Regions from separate parts of the Bacillus sp. 1NLA3E genome, predicted to be linked through region 2. Evidence: riboswitches for the same ligand, from Rfam matches in the RefSeq annotation. Region 2 holds a riboswitch; the other holds the start of a gene.
The links. A riboswitch is a leader RNA that binds a small molecule or an ion and turns the genes downstream of it on or off. The one in region 2 is predicted to bind thiamine pyrophosphate.
Positions count from the first base shown of each region.

Region 1 (8,306 bases), 2.3 Mb from region 2:
CAGTAGAACTCATTTCGGCGAGCGATGCCCACAAAAATCCTCGCAAGTTTCCCAATCAATTTCATGATTGACTTCATTTTCTTCATCTTTTTTACTTTTACATTATAGGAGTGAATTGCTTTAAATTCCGGATTATTCGCTACAAGACTCATTGTAGCTAAATATAGGAAACGTCGTAGTCTAGACCTTCCTCGCTTAGAGATGACAATTTGACCTTTCCACTTCCCTGAACTTGCTTCAGCTAAGTGTAATCCAGCATGGCGAAGCAAAGAATTCCCATGAGAAAAACCACTTAAATCTCCTGCCTCACCTAAAATACCTGCCAATGAAATTACACTAATGCCTTTAATGGCAAGTAATTTATAAGCGAAAGGGATCTTTAATAGAGCATCAGTAACTTGTTCCTCCACTCTTTCGAGTTGTTTTAAAGCTAAATCATATTCCTCTAATAATTGTTCCAAATGAAATTTATAAGCATCAAGTGCTTGCTTTGTTCCAACTGATTTTCCAGCTACCTGAATGAGTAATAGTGCCTTTTTTAAACCAGGTTGTCTCTTCATGATTGATTTCCAACCCATTATTACTTCCTCGGGCTCCATAGTTCCTAATTCTACAGGGGATGGGAATAGACGAAGGGTTGCAATTGCCCCTTTAGCGGTAATATCTTTAAACACCTGTCGGAGTTCGGGAAATACAATATCTACCCACCGATTTAATTGGTTAGTAGAACTTACGAGACGCTTAACAACTACATCACGATTAGACATAAGAACCCTAAGTTTTTCAAATGACTCAGATGTAGGCCTAACCTCAGAGTAGTAACCGTTTTTCACCATATCAGCTATAACCAAAGCATCTTTTTTATCACTTTTAGATTGAGTATTATCACGATTTTCTTTATTTCTTTTTACTAAATAGGGATTTACCGTTACCACTTCAATATTATGCTTAAAAAGCCATTTTGAAAGATTAATCCAATAGTGTCCAGTAGGTTCCATCCCAACAATAGATTCATCTAAATTGTTTATTCTTTGAAGATTATTAATCCATTTTAATAAACTAGAAAATCCTTCTTCATTATTAGTAAATGTAAGTGGATCACCAACTACAATTCCGCGGAAATTAACAGCTCGGGCTACATGTAATTGTTGAGCAATATCTATCCCAACAACAAGATGTTTAACGGAAATTCTTTCTATTAGTTGATTTTGTTTGTTTTGCATTTTAAACTTCAAAGTAGGGTTCCTCCTTAAGGTTGAGTTTGAGTGGTGTCTTACTCATATCTTACTGAGGAGCCCTATTTTTTTCAAACTCGAAAAATAACGTTCTACAGGAATGCTAGAATGTTGATTTCCGTTCCAGGCGCTTCGCTTTCCGCGGGGCGGGCGGTGAGCCTCCTCGGCGCTAAAGCGCCTGCGGGGTCTCACCTGTCCCGCTGCTCCCGCAGGAGTCTCGCGCCTTCCACTCCAATCAACATTGTGCAAAAAATCGACATTGAGCTTTAATACAGCCTATAAAATAGTAAAAAGCCAGATCCAATAAGGACCTGGCTTTAGTGAGTGAAAGAATTACAGAAACATTTCCACTACTTTCCTACGCTGGTTTAATCCAGATCAGGTCCGAAGGGTTAAAAAACGCTGCCGTTTTTTTCTCAGCCTATTTAAGGCACCCCTAGTAGTTACTTATTATTTTTACATGTCGTAAATATAATAGCTTTTATCATCTTTCCTGTAAACAATTTTCTTTTATATTCTAAATCTTCATACTTTAATACACTTTGCCGATTGAGCCTACTCACCCAATTCGTTAGCTTTGATGATTTCATCAATTTTTTCTATTGCTTGGACTTCATCCACTCCGTCAGCAGCAATTTTAATCGTGGCCCCTTCTGGAATTCCTAATGACATGACACCCATAATGGACTTTAAGTTAACTTTCTTCTCTTTATATTCAAGCGAAACTTCGGCTTGGAAAGGTGCCATGGAGCTTACTAATATTGTCGCTGGACGAGCATGAACCCCCGCATGACTTGTTATCAAATAGCGTTTTTCCAACATGACCAAGACTCCCATCTTTCATTATTTACTATAAAAGTTCCTCAACTTTAGTTATTACGTTTTCTACTGTGAAACCGAATTCTTTAATAATTTGATCGCCAGGAGCGGATGCACCAAACGTATCAATACCCAATATTTTCCCTTCTAAGCCAACATAGCGGTGCCATCCAAACGAAGCTCCCATTTCAATTGCCAAGCGTTTAGTAATCGCTCGTGGTAAAACAGTTTCTTTATACTCTTCTGTTTGAGCTTCAAAACGATCCCATGAAGGCATGCTTACTACAGAAACATCGATTCCTTTTTCTGCTAGTGCTGCTTGGGCCTTAACAGCCAACTCCACTTCAGATCCTGTTGCGATTAGGATAGCATCTGCTGTTTCCTTTTTACTTGAAGAAAGAACATACGCACCTTTTGAAACTTTTTCATAAGTATCTTCTACGGCACCTTCTAAAATAGGCAAATCCTGTCTTGATAATACAAGTGTTGTTGGTGTATTAGTGGACTCGATTGCTAATTTCCATGCTGCCGTAGATTCATTACCGTCAGCAGGACGAATCACTGATAATCCTGGAATCGAGCGCAATGCTGCTAATTGTTCGATTGGTTCATGAGTAGGCCCGTCTTCTCCAACAGCGATACTGTCATGAGTAAACACATAGGTCACCGGTAATTTCATTAACGCTGCCAAACGAATGGCTGGGCGAAGGTAATCCGAGAATACAAAGAACGTACCCCCAAATGTTTTTAAACCGCCATGCAAGGCAATCCCATTCATCGCTGCACCCATCGCAAATTCGCGAACACCAAACCAAATATTTTTCCCACTGTAATCAGCTTTACTAAAATCATTTTTGTTTTTCATATAGGTTTTATTTGAACCAGCAAGGTCAGCAGATCCACCAAAGAACGCTGGTACTGTTTGCGAAATAGCATTAATGGCATCGCCTGATGAAGAACGAGTGGCAATTTTTTTACCCACTTCATATTTTGGTAATTGTTGTTCCCAATTCTCCGGTAGTTTACCTTCAATAGTTAAATCAAGTTCATTTGCTAACTCAGGGTAAGCTTTTTTATATTGAGCATATAATGCGGACCATTCTGCCTCATTTGCAGCTCCAGCAGTTTTTACTGTAGCTTGAAAGTGCTCATACACTTCTTCAGGTACATAGAAACTTTCAGGGTATTCCCAGCCGTATGCTGCTTTTGTTAAGGCTGCTTCAGTTCCACCAAGTGGTGATCCGTGGGAGTCAGATTTACCTGATTTATTAGGTGAACCAAATCCGATAGTTGTTTTAATTTCAATCAGTGTCGGACGAGTTGTATCTGCCCTAGCTTCTTCAATCGCTTTAGCTATTTCGGCAATACTGTTTCCATCTTCAACACGAAGAACTTGCCAACCATACGCATTGTAACGACCTTCAACACTTTCAGAGAAAGAACGGTTTAAATCACCATCAAGTGAAATGTCATTTGAATCATATAAAACAACTAATCTGCCTAATCCTAAATGCGCTGCTAGTGATGAAGCTTCAGCTGAAACACCTTCCATTAAATCTCCGTCACCACAAATGGCAAAGGTGAAATGATCAACCACATCAAAAGAATCACGATTATACTTTGTTGCTAAATGTCTTTCAGCCATTGCCATCCCTACTGCAGTAGCAATCCCTTGACCAAGTGGACCTGTAGTTGCATCAATTCCAGGAGTATGTCCGAATTCAGGATGACCAGGAGTCATACTTCCCCATTGTCTGAAGGATTTAATATCTTCCATTGATACATCGTATCCTGATAAATGTAATAGGCTGTATAACAACATCGATCCGTGACCGGCAGACAGAACAAAACGATCACGATTGAACCAAGTTGGATTGGATGGATTGTGTTTCATAAATTTTGTCCATAGCGTGTAAGCCATTGGAGCTGCACCCATTGGCATTCCTGGATGACCAGAGTTTGACTTTTCAATCGCATCGATTGATAGAGTACGAATTGTACTAATTGCTAGTTCTTCAACATTTTTTGGTGTAATAACTGTTTCCATTCAAAAACACTCCTCTATATTAAGTTCATAACTTGCTTGTACAATCTATATTTTTAGATGTTAGTTAGGAATTTTTGAAAGCCAACTTCAGCGTTTTTAACTGTTAGTTGCCCGGTAAGCTTCCCATTTTTAAGCCAAAGGATGATCTGATCAGATAGCTTACTAGCTAGAATTCGATCGTTTGCAGTAGGATGTGAACCCATACATAAAGCCTCATCGATGGTGGTCGCCTTCCAATCTACATTCAGCTTTGGAAGTACCCTTTCATTCAAATCTTTAGAACTAATTGCATGATTGTAAAATAAAACAGATGACGTTTTGTCCGGTGAAAAATTTGAATTGATTGAGTCACAAAGACTATTAATTTGCTCATCGGTAAAGTTTCCTGAAACAAAATACCCCTCTGCAGCTACGGCCAGCTCTTCTAACATGTGGTCTGGGGCATTACCAGGTACTTGTACGCCAAATAATCTTGGTTTAGCGTATTTTACTGAATGAATCGTATCTTGAATTTTTAACGCATTTTCAACAATGGAATTTAAGGCAGTATCATAGCCTAATGTGGAATCAGACCCTGGAATATCATTGATAATAGAAACCGGAACATATAATAATCTAGTTTTTTGTTCTTCTTTAATCAAGTCGTCCATAAATACTTTTGTTTCCGCTGTTCCGACCACAATTACCGCATCAAAACCATTAATAACATCACACAAACTAGAATGGCATGATATTGGCGATCCTTTAACTAATAGTTTTTGGGATCCATTTACAACATCGGTATGTATCGGTTTCTCAATTACTTTTCCCTGATAACGATCAATTTCAATCCCAATAAATTCATGATTGAATGATGGTTCGGATATAACATGATAAATTAACTGCTTTAATCCTGATGGATAAATGCCGAAAACAACTAACCCAATTTTCAAGCAAAACTCACCTTTTTTCTCTTTTTTATTGGCTGTGTTAAAGCCTCAATGTTGATTTTTTGCACAATGTTGATTGGAGTGGAAGGCGCGAAGACTCCTGCGGGAGCAGCGGGACAGGTGAGACCCCGCAGGCGCTTAAAGCGCCGAGGAGGCTCCACCGCCCGCCCCGCGGAAAGCGAAGCGCCTGGAGCAGAAATCCACATTCTAGTTTAACAGAGCCTTTTTATTAGAACGTTCTTAAAGATTCAGACGTTTTTCTAAAAATAACTCTCGTACACTATCAACCTTTTGTTTGAATGACCCATTATTGGTATTAAACAAGGCTGAGGTCCCCAACACATAAATATTGGCCCCTTTATCTACTAAAAGAGGAATGGTATTTTGATTGATACAGCCATCCACTTCGATTAAAGGTTTTTCCTCCCAACCTTCCATGAAGGTATTCAACTCATCAATTTTTTTTAAGACATCATAATTAAACTTTTGCCCTGCAAAACCTGGATTAACTGTCATCATAAGAATCGCCGGTACCTTTGATAGATAAGGGGTAATCATTTCGATGGGGCATTGCGGACTTAAGGCCAAGACAGGTTTGATGCCTTTTTCTTGAATCTTATCAATATCGCGTTCGATATGATCACTCGCTTCAACATGGAACGAGATGTATTCTGGCTGAATGTATGAATACATATCAATATATTTTGAAGGCTCTTCTGTCGCCAAATGAAAATCAAGCGGGATTGTTGTACCTGCTTTGATTTGTTCCAAAACATAAGGTCCCATTGCTAAATTATGGACAAACACCCCGTCCATCACATCGCAATGAAGTAATTCCACTTGAGCTTTCTCTAATTCTTGCAATTCAGCTGCTAGATTCAATTGATTAGCACACATTATTGATGCAGCGATTGAATGCATAACATCACCCTTTACCACACTTAGATTTTCCCTTGTAATTCTACCCAGTCTTGATTAAACTTTTTGATACTTGCTGTTGCTAATACTTTATTCAGCATACTGTTCAAAATATCAAATGGTACAGTTGCCGTGTGTGCTCCTGCCGCTAAAATATCAACTACTTGATTAGTGTTTTTAAAACTGGCAGCCAAAATTTGGGTAGGTAAGTTTCGATCATCAAATATTTTTCTTGTTTTTCTAATGACTTCATAAGGGTCAATATTATTATTCTCCATTCTATTAACGTATGGAGCAATAAAATCACAACCCGCCAACGCACTTAGAAAACCTTGTTCGACCGAAAAAATGGCTGTTGCCAAAATCACTACCTGGGGATTTTCACCTTTCAACTTTTTAATGGCCTTTAAGCCCTCACTGTTTGCTGGAATCTTCAAAGCAACCCTTGTTTCATGCAACTGTAAAATTTCCTTGCTATCGTTGTAAATTTCTTCACAGCTATCACCAACAGCTTGGACAAACACGATTCCTTCACTGTTGCCGAGAATATCATTAATGACAGACTCTCTTTTTCTTCCTTCTTTAAGCAGAATAGAAGGATTAGTTGTGACGCCTTTCATCACGCCGAGAGTAAACGACTCTTTAATTTCATCTATATTGGCTGTATCTAAATACATATCTCCGTCCTCCTAACATAATAAGGAGTCAGTTCGAGACTGCTCGATATCCGTCACTTGGTCTATTCTCTCTTTATGACGGCCACCTTGGAAGCTTGCAGCTAACCATGTATCAACGATTAATAATGCTAACCCTTCACCAATTACGCGCTCTCCTAAACAAAGGATATTGCTATTGTTGTGTTCCCTAGTCGCTTGTGCCGAAAAGGTATCCGTTACGACAGCAGCACGAACTCCTGCAATTTTATTTGCGGCAATTGACATGCCAATTCCCGTTCCACAACAAAGAATTCCTAAATCACTATTTCCAGTTGTAACAGCATTCCCAACTTTTAAAGCGTAACCTGGAAAATTCACACTATCCTTGCTATATGTACCGAAATCTTCTACTTCGATATTTTTTCCTATAAGGTGTTTTTTGATCGCTTCCTTTAATTGAAATCCACCATGATCACAACCGATTGCCAGCTTCATACTTTCCACCCCTTCTGCCATTCTTTTCTTTGACCTGTCATAATAGTAACACCAATAAACATGATAAAGAATGCGGTTTCATCCCATTTAGTGTACCGATAATTGTAGTTCGCAGTGATGAAAATTTACTTTTAGCCAGACTAAAGGAACATGCCCTTTACAAAAAAAATAGTACCCACAATTCCAATAAAGGAAAATGAGGGTACTATTATTTTTTTGGCTCTTTTCTAAAAGATTGTTGTTTTTTTAATAGGTTTTGTGGAAAGGAAACCTATTAGAAGAAAGTTGATTGGAGCGGAAGGTGCGAGACTCCTGCGGGAGCAGCGGGACAGGTGAGACCCCACAGGCGCTTAAGCGCCGAGGAGGCTCACCGCCCGCCCCGCGGAAAGCGAGCATCCTGGAGCGGAAATCAACCACTCTTTTATTTTAGTAAATAGCAAAAAAGATGACGAAAACAGCCTTTTTTTAAGATTCTACGATTACCTTGATTTCATTTCCGGCCATAACAGCTTCAAAGCCTGTCCGCCATTCATCTAATGAAACCATCTTGGTAATCATTTTATCTGTATCAACTTTATTATTTTTTAATAGATCAAGAGCAATAACCCAAGAACTTGGTTTTTGTGAACGGCTACCAACATAAGAGATCTCACGTTGGATGATCGATTCTTGATCGATTGCATTTAATTTATTACCAAACAGGCCAACTTGTACAAATGTTCCTTTTTTCTTCATAAGAGGCAAACCTGAATTTAACGCAGGTACTGCACCAGAACATTCAAAGATTTTATCAACACCATAACCATTTGTATTGGCAAGGACTATCTCTTTAAGATCCTCTTGTAGCGTATCTACAATGACATCAGCACCTAAAGATTTAGCTAATTCTAACCGTTTAGCATCCTTAGTAATTCCTGACATGATAACAAATGCCCCTTGTGCTTTTACAACTTGAAGAAGCAGTAAACCAATTGGTCCTGGTCCAAAGATTAGGACTCTATCCTTTGCACTCACTGTTGTTTTCTCTAGTACAGCATGTACACAACAAGCTAAAGGCTCAGTCAAAGAAGCGGCTAAAAGGCTGACTTCTTCAGGCAGTACATGAACACTCTCCTCACGGGAAATAACATATTCTGCGAAACTTCCATTTTCCTGAGTTCCTAACCCCTTACGATCAGGACACAAATTATAATTGCCCTCTAGACAG
Region 1 is NC_021171.1:3,981,486-3,989,791, forward strand. It holds gene B1NLA3E_RS19160 (IS110 family transposase) at 1-1,235, opposite strand, end outside; TPP riboswitch at 1,574-1,683, opposite strand; gene B1NLA3E_RS19165 (phosphocarrier protein HPr) at 1,791-2,057, opposite strand; gene tkt (transketolase) at 2,086-4,101, opposite strand; gene B1NLA3E_RS19175 (6-phosphofructokinase) at 4,155-5,033, opposite strand; gene B1NLA3E_RS19180 (ribulose-phosphate 3-epimerase) at 5,271-5,951, opposite strand; gene B1NLA3E_RS19185 (transaldolase family protein) at 5,972-6,625, opposite strand; gene rpiB (ribose 5-phosphate isomerase B) at 6,638-7,099, opposite strand; gene B1NLA3E_RS24975 (zinc-binding dehydrogenase) at 7,565-8,306, opposite strand, start outside.
Region 1: linked by a shared signal. The riboswitch ahead of B1NLA3E_RS19160 (IS110 family transposase) and the one ahead of tenI (thiazole tautomerase TenI) in region 2 are both predicted to bind thiamine pyrophosphate.

Region 2 (8,306 bases):
GCTGGCGATCTTCCGGCAGATGGTGTTGTCACTGGGATGGGTAAAATCAATGGTCAGGTTGTTTGTGTAATGGCAAATGATTCAACGATCAAAGCGGGTTCTTGGGGATCTCGCACGGTTGAGAAAATTATTCGAATTCAAGAAACGGCCGAGAAACTTCGAGTACCTCTTCTTTATTTAGTCGATTCAGCCGGAGCCCGGATTACAGATCAAGTGGAAATGTTCCCTGGTCGCCGTGGTGCAGGACGAATCTTTTATAATCAAGTTAAACTTTCGGGTAAAGTGCCGCAAATCTGTGTTTTGTTTGGTCCGTCAGCTGCTGGTGGAGCTTATATTCCTGCATTTTGTGACATCGTAATCATGGTCGATAAGAATGCTTCAATGTACCTTGGCTCGCCGCGTATGGCAGAAATGGTTATTGGTGAAAAAGTAACCCTCGAAGAAATGGGCGGAGCCCGGATGCATTGTTCTGTTTCAGGCTGTGGTGATATCCTTGCAAAAAATGAAGAAGAAGCAATTTCACTAGCACGAAATTATTTGTCGTATTTCCCAGCTAATTTTTCTGAGAAACCACCTGTTCGAGATGTTGTCGCACCTAAGCAGTTAACGAAAAAGTTAGCGGATATCATTCCGCCGAATCAGAATTCTCCATTTAATATGCATCACCTGATTGAAGGGTTTATTGACGAAGGCTCCTTCTTCGAGATCAAAAAACTGTTTGCAGGTGAACTTATTACTGGTTTAGCACGAATGAATGGAAAGCCTATCGGGATTATTGCGAATCAGCCTCGAGTCAAAGGTGGGGTGTTATTCCATGATTCTGCAGATAAAGCAGCTAAATTTATTAACCTTTGTGACGCCTTCAATATTCCATTATTATTCCTAGTTGATGTTCCAGGATATATGATTGGAACAAAGGTTGAGCGTGCAGGAATCATTCGTCATGGTGCCAAAATGATTTCAGCGATGGCTGAAGCGAGTGTTCCAAAAATCTCGGTTATAGTCCGAAAAGCATACGGTGCGGGACTATATGCCATGGCGGGCCCAGCATTTGAACCTGATTGTTGTCTAGCTTTGCCATCAGCTTCGATTGCTGTTATGGGACCTGAAGCAGCTGTAAATGCCGTATATGCCAATAAAATTGCCTCCTTACCTGAAAGCGAGCGTGCTGCATTTGTTGATGAAAAGCGCGAGGAGTACAAAGAGGATATTGACATTTATCGCCTAGCTTCTGAAATGATTATTGATGGAATTATCCCAGCAGATTCGTTACGTGAAGAGTTGGTGAATCGCTTTGAGGTTTATTCATCTAAATATGTGATGTTCTCTGAACGGAAGCATCCAGTTTATCCGGTCTAATCTTGTTTTTTTGAAGCTCATTCATTCTTCAAAAGGGGGTTTGTTCAATGAAAAAAGGTAAAATAGTAGATTCTTTTTCGGAAGCAATTCAAGATATTCAGGATGGGGCAACCATCATTGTCGGCGGATTTGGACTTTGTGGAATTCCTGAAAAAGCAATCCTAGCATTGCGAGATCAAGGTACGAAAGATTTAGAGATTGTTAGCAACAATTGTGGTGTGGATGATTGGGGACTTGGTTTACTCCTTGCGAATAAACAAATTAAGAAAATGATTTCTTCCTATGTTGGCGAAAACAAAATTTTTGAGCGTCAGTATTTAAGTGGAGAGCTTGAAGTAGAGCTAGTCCCTCAAGGTACATTAGCTGAGCGGATTCGTGCCGGTGGCGCTGGGATTCCTGGCTTCTACACCGCAACAGGGGTAGGAACTCCGATTGCCGATGGGAAAGAACATAAAGAGTTTAACGGTAGAACGTATCTGTTAGAAGAGGGAATCGTTGGAGATTTTGCCTTAGTAAAAGCTTGGAAGGCAGATCCGCTTGGTAATCTCGTTTTCCGCAAAACAGCTCGCAATTTTAACCCAATGGCGGCAACGGCTGGGAAAATTACCATTGCAGAAGTAGAAGAGATTGTAGGAATGGGCGAATTAGATCCGGATGAAATACATACACCTGGAATCTACGTTCAACGGGTCCTATTAGGCACCAATTATGAGAAGCGGATTGAAAGACTTACTGTAGCAAAAGCATAAGCGGTTTTATTTTTAGGCCGTGTTAAAGCTCAATGTTGATTTTTTGCACAATGTTGATTGGAGTGAAAGGCACGAAGACTCCAGCGGGAGCAGCGGGACAGGGGAGACCCCACAGGCGCTTAAGCGCCGAGGAGGCCCACCGCCCGCCCTGCGGAAAGCGAAGCGCCTGGAACGGAAATCGACAAAAATAGACGAGGAGTGAGGATATGAAGGATGATCGATTAACTATCGTCAAACGGGCAGTATTGGAAATTCAAGACGGAATGAACGTAAACCTTGGAATAGGAATCCCAACTCTCATTGCCAATGAGATTCCGAGTGAATATAATGTGCTACTTCAATCAGAAAATGGATTATTGGGGATTGGACCCTACCCTGTAGTAGGCCAAGAAGATCCTGATCTAATCAATGCTGGGAAAGAAACGGTTACAGCTGTACCAAGTGCTTCTTATTTCGATAGTGCCGAATCGTTTGCGATGATTCGTGGTGGCCATATTGACCTAGCTATTTTAGGAGGAATGGAAGTCTCTGAATCTGGAGATTTAGCCAACTGGATGATTCCAGGTAAGATGATCAAGGGAATGGGTGGTGCCATGGACTTAGTTAATGGTGCGAAACGTGTTGTTGTCATAATGGAACATGTAAATAAACATGGCGAATCGAAAGTGAAGAAAGAGTGTACCCTGCCACTTACTGGTAAACAAGTGGTCCACCGATTAATCACGGATTTGGCAGTATTTGATTTTACTCCTGAAGGCATGGTACTCGTGGAAACACAAGAGGGAGTAACTGTCGAGGAAGTTGTTGAAAAGACAGATGCTGCTTTTACAATCGGTCTAGAAACATCAGCAAAATAACGTAACGAGTTCGGTTTTCGACCAATTAGCAGTCCAATCCATATGAATTGGACTGCTTCTTATTGTTAATTTGTGAATAAGAATTCGCACCTGATTTAGCAGGATGATAGAAGTTGTTATTGTCATCTTTCAAATTCAAATGTTAAAACTTATCGATTACTATATTAAAATTACTTCGTGTAAATCACCTTGAGAGTCGAGTATAAAACCTGAGAGTCGAGCATAAAACCTGGGAGTCGAGCATAAAATCTGAGAGTCAAGCATAAAACCTGAGAGTCGAGCATAAAACCTCGAAAGTCGAGCATAACATCATAAAAGTCGAGCATAAAACCTCGAAAATCGACCTTAACACATCAAAAATCGGGAAATATCTAAAATTAAGGTGGCAGTTTTCAAAAAACGGGGTCAAATGTTGAAAAATTGCAATTTAGTACTTCAAAACTAAGCCTCGTTATAAATTTAGGGGTAAATGTTTACTAGATTAGTAAACTTAAAATTGAATAATTAACACAATTTTCAATTAACCATTGCACGAAGTCCATATTATGCTATAATAGGGACTGAATTTCATTATCAACCTAATTATTAAAATATCACTAGGGGATCCCTTGATAAGGGCTGAGAATAAAGTAGTTACTTTTAAACCCTCAAAACCTGAACAGGTTCGTACCTGCGTAGGGAAGTGGCGCATTGTAATTTTGTGCTGGTTTATTCGACGTGCAAATTTTCAAACCACTTTCCCATGTAGGAGAGTGGTTTTTATTTTGGGGAAAAACGGAAAAGTTTGTTAGTTATTTTCCAAATGTTGTGATTCCCCCCTATTTTTCAGTTAAAAAGGAGGTGTAAGTAAAAATGAAATTGATCGCCATAACAGATGATCAACATTCTGTGGTAGATCTGGCAAACAGCATTATTCAAATAAAGGACATGGTTGATTATGTACATATTCGCGAAAAAAGAAAAACCACCAGTGAAATTGTTGCACTACTTCAGCTTTTAAAAGCAGGAAATGTCAGCCATGAAAAAATTGTTATCAATGATCGGTTGGATATCGGGTTACTTCACGATATTCCAAATATTCATTTGCCCGGTAACGGCCTACCGGCTAAGACTGTAAAAGAGCGGTATCCACAGATTCGTGTGGGGCGTTCTGTCCATTCCTTGAAGGAAGCGAAGCAAGCGGAAAGGGATGGAGCGGATTACGTTCTGTATGGTCATTGCTTTGAAACTAATTGTAAGCAAGGGAAACCGCCAAATGGTCTCGAAGTGCTTTCGAAAATTGCCAACGAATTACAAATACCTGTGTACGCAATTGGCGGAATTAATCCTGATCGGGTCGATGTGGTAAGAAACACTGGTGCAGCTGGAATAGCTGTTATGTCAGGAATCTTTGCCTCTTGCGATCCTGTGGCAAGCGCCCGAAACCTTTTTGAAAAATGTAAGGAGGAAAGATAATGACTAATAAATATGATGTGGCGGTAATTGGTGGAGGTGTTATCGGTTCTTCAGTAGCCTATCACTTAGCGAAAGAAAACATGAAGGTTGCTCTATTTGAGGCCCAACAGATTGGATGTAAAGCATCTGGAGCAGCGGCGGGAATGCTCGGTGCCCATTCAGAATGTGATGATATGAAGATCTTTTATCCGTTTGCTCGGAGCAGTCAAAAGGCATACGCTCAGCTTCAAGAGGAAATTCAAACTCTCACTGGCATTGATTTCGAAATAAAGACCGGTGGTATTTTTAAGGTAGCCTATTCAGCTTCAGAAAAAGAGGAGCTCCGTTCAGCGCTTGCTCTCCCTACGGTTGAATGGTTTGAAGCGAACGAAGTCGAAAACAGTGTTCCTGGCGTAAATCAAAACATAATTGGCGCTGCCTATATTAAAGAAGATGTCAATGTATTGCCAACTTCTGTATCTCGCGGTTTAAGCAAAGGGGCCAAAATACTTGGTGCTTCAATCTATGAATATACTACTGTACTAGATATTCAAAAAAATGGAGAAAGCTACCTCATTAAAACAACCAGAGGATCGTTCGAAGCCAATTATGTTGTCGTGGCAAATGGTGTTTGGAGCAGTGAATTGTTTTATCGGTTTGGTTTGAACCATCAGCTTTTTCCAATCAAAGGAGAAATCCTGTCTGTATCAAGTGAATCGGTTTCGCTGAAACACACGATTTTTCATAATGGTAGTTATGTGATGCCTAGGAAAAATGGTGAACTCATAATTGGTGCAACGATGATCGCAAACGACTGGAATGAAAAACCGACACTTGGCGGGATGGAAAAACTAATCGACAAAGCCAAGTCGATGTTGCCTGCTGTGACCGATATGACAATCAACTCTTTTTGGGCAGGGCTTCGTCCGCAAACCTTTGATCAAAAGCCATTCATTGGTAAACATCCCGAACAAGATAGAATCTTATTTGCAACCGGTCATTCTCGGAACGGAATTCTACTCGCTCCGGCAACTGGGGAAATGATCCGCGATTTGATTCTTGAGAAACCGGTAAATAAAGACTGGCAAGAAGCATTCAAAATTGATCGAAAAAACCCAGTGCTAGTTTAAAGGAGAAATGAAATGACTAAGACCGTTCATTTAAATGGGAAAATGGTTCAACTGCCTGAAGAAGTTTGCTCTGTCCAAGATTTATTAGGATTTTATCATTTAGAAAATCGAATTGTTGTCGTGGAGATAAACAAAGAAATCACCGACAAGGAACAATACCAATCAACCCTATTATCAGATCGAGATGCAATCGAAATTATTCATTTTGTTGGAGGAGGATGACCTATGCTAAAAATAGGAAACCAAACGTTTAAATCAAGATTATTACTTGGAACAGGGAAATATCCATCATTTGAAATTCAAAAAAGTTCTGTTGAGGTATCGGAAGCAGAAATATTAACATTTGCCGTCAGAAGAATGAATATTTTTGAAGAATCCCAACCTAATTTTCTTGAACAGTTGGATTTAAAAAAATACAAATTACTTCCCAATACTGCAGGAGCAAAAACTGCAGAAGAAGCCGTTAGGATCGCAAGGCTGGCAAAGGCTTCCGGTTTATGTGACATGATTAAAGTCGAGGTGATTGGCTGCGACAAATCGCTCCTACCTGACCCGGTAGAAACTTTAAAAGCCTCAGAAATGCTGTTGGCAGAAGGATTTATTGTCCTACCTTATACGTCCGATGATGTCGTGTTAGCGAGACGACTTCAAGAACTTGGGGTACATGCGATTATGCCAGGTGCTTCACCAATCGGCTCAGGACGAGGCATCGTCAACCCGTTAAATCTTAAATTTATTATTGAACAAGCTACTGTCCCGGTTATTGTCGATGCTGGCATCGGCTCACCAAAAGATGCTGCCTTCGCAATGGAGCTTGGTGCGGATGGTGTTTTGCTTAATACCGCTGTTTCCGGAGCAAAAGATCCAGTAAAAATGGCGTTAGCGATGAAGTTGGGAATTGAGGCGGGCCGACTTGGTTTTGAGGCTGGTAGAATTACCGAAAAGGATTATGCTGTTGCCAGTAGCCCGCAAGCCGGGATGGTGACATCTTGAAGGACCGTTACAAAAAGCAGGAATTATTTTTAGGAAGTGCTGGGCAAGCTCGATTGCAGAATGCCCATGTCATCATAATGGGGGCGGGAGCACTTGGGTCAACAAGTGCGGAGATGCTTGCCAGAGCGGGTATTGGTCAAATCACCATCGTTGACAGAGATTATGTCGAAGCCAGCAATTTGCAAAGGCAGCAATTATATACAGAGGACGACGCAATAAATAAAATGCCGAAAGCAATTGCGGCAAAAAATCGTCTCAAGCAAATAAATAGTGAGATTACCATAAATGGTCTAGTCGGCGACATTAATGCTCAAAATATTGAAGAGTTAATGAAAAACAAGTCCATTATCGTGGATGCCACCGATAACTTTGAAACAAGAATGATCATGAATGATTGTGCAGTAAAACTAGGGATCCCGTTTATATTTGGCGCCTGCGTGGGCAGCTACGGACTTACATATCCGATTATCCCTGGTAAAACACCGTGTCTTCATTGCCTAATAAGTCATTTACCAGCACAAGGTATGACTTGTGATACATTAGGTGTCATAAGTCCGATTGTCCAACTAGTAGCGTCCTATCAGGTAACCCGAGTTTTGCAGTATTTAACAGGACATGAGTTGCGTCCTGTATTACAATCTTTTGATATATGGAAAGATGAAAGTGCCCAAATAAACGTTGGGAAATTAAAGAATCAACATTGCCCAACCTGTGGTAAGGATGCCATTTTTCCATATTTGTCATTTGAAAATCAAACCAAAACCGATGTTTTGTGTGGCAGAGATGCTATCCAACTTCGTCCGGGTACTGTTCAAATTCATTCACTTGAGGGATTAGCGCAAAACTTAACAGGGATTGTAAATAACCTGATTGTTAATCCTTATTTGCTCTCATGTACATTTGAAGACCACCGAATTGTCTTATTTAAAGATGGTAGGGCGATCATTCACGGAACAAATGAACCTTCCAGGGCAAGATCAATTTATAACAAAATGTTTGGCTAAATTGAGGGCGATTCTTCACCATGAAGGATCGCCTTTTAACCTTTTCAGTGCCCTTTATCATCTGAAAATATTGACGATGCGGTTATCTACGTTGAGTGAGCATTATCGTCAGCCAATCCAAGACTGTGGCGATGATAATTCCTGTTGAATAACGATACAGATCTACGATAAGAAATCCTTTGCCAAGTGCTCCGAGCAAGGTACCCCGAATCTGATTGATCCAGTCTTCCTGATACAATTGAATAAACTCAATGCCAAAACTAAATATAAAACTAAGCCAGATGGCAATGAACAGCCTATTACGGACGAGTAAGAAACGGAAACCGAAATAGACCATCATCGCCCACAGCACATCCCCTGCGTTCTCGGCTAAATATAACAAAAGGTGTTGGCTGTATTTTCTGGAGGCTAGGCCTAATAAAATGGTCATAAAAACGGCTATCAAATAAGCTATTCTCAAGTTACCGTAACGCGGATTGATTGGTTCATTTTTAGTAGTCAATAGAATCACTCTTTTGTATGGATTGATATTCATTGTATCTCATTAATAAATAAATTTGCATATGTAAAAGCTGTGTTGAAGCTCAATGTTGATTGGAGTGAAAGGCGCGAAGACTCCTGCGGGAGCAGCGGGACAGGTGAGACCCCACAGGCGCTTTAGCGCCCAGGAGGCTCACCGCCCGCCCCTAAGGTGCGCGAAGCGCCTGGAACGGAAATCAATATTCTAGTTTAACATTGCTTATGTAAAAATAATTGGATTCTAGTAAGAAAGAATGAACC
Region 2 is NC_021171.1:1,700,540-1,708,845, forward strand. It holds gene B1NLA3E_RS08205 (acyl-CoA carboxylase subunit beta) at 1-1,359, shown strand, start outside; gene B1NLA3E_RS08210 (CoA transferase subunit A) at 1,407-2,108, shown strand; gene B1NLA3E_RS08215 (3-oxoacid CoA-transferase subunit B) at 2,315-2,965, shown strand; TPP riboswitch at 3,554-3,663, shown strand; gene tenI (thiazole tautomerase TenI) at 3,818-4,420, shown strand; gene thiO (glycine oxidase ThiO) at 4,420-5,529, shown strand; gene thiS (sulfur carrier protein ThiS) at 5,542-5,751, shown strand; gene B1NLA3E_RS08235 (thiazole synthase) at 5,755-6,522, shown strand; gene B1NLA3E_RS08240 (ThiF family adenylyltransferase) at 6,519-7,526, shown strand; gene B1NLA3E_RS08245 (ribosomal maturation YjgA family protein) at 7,609-8,061, opposite strand.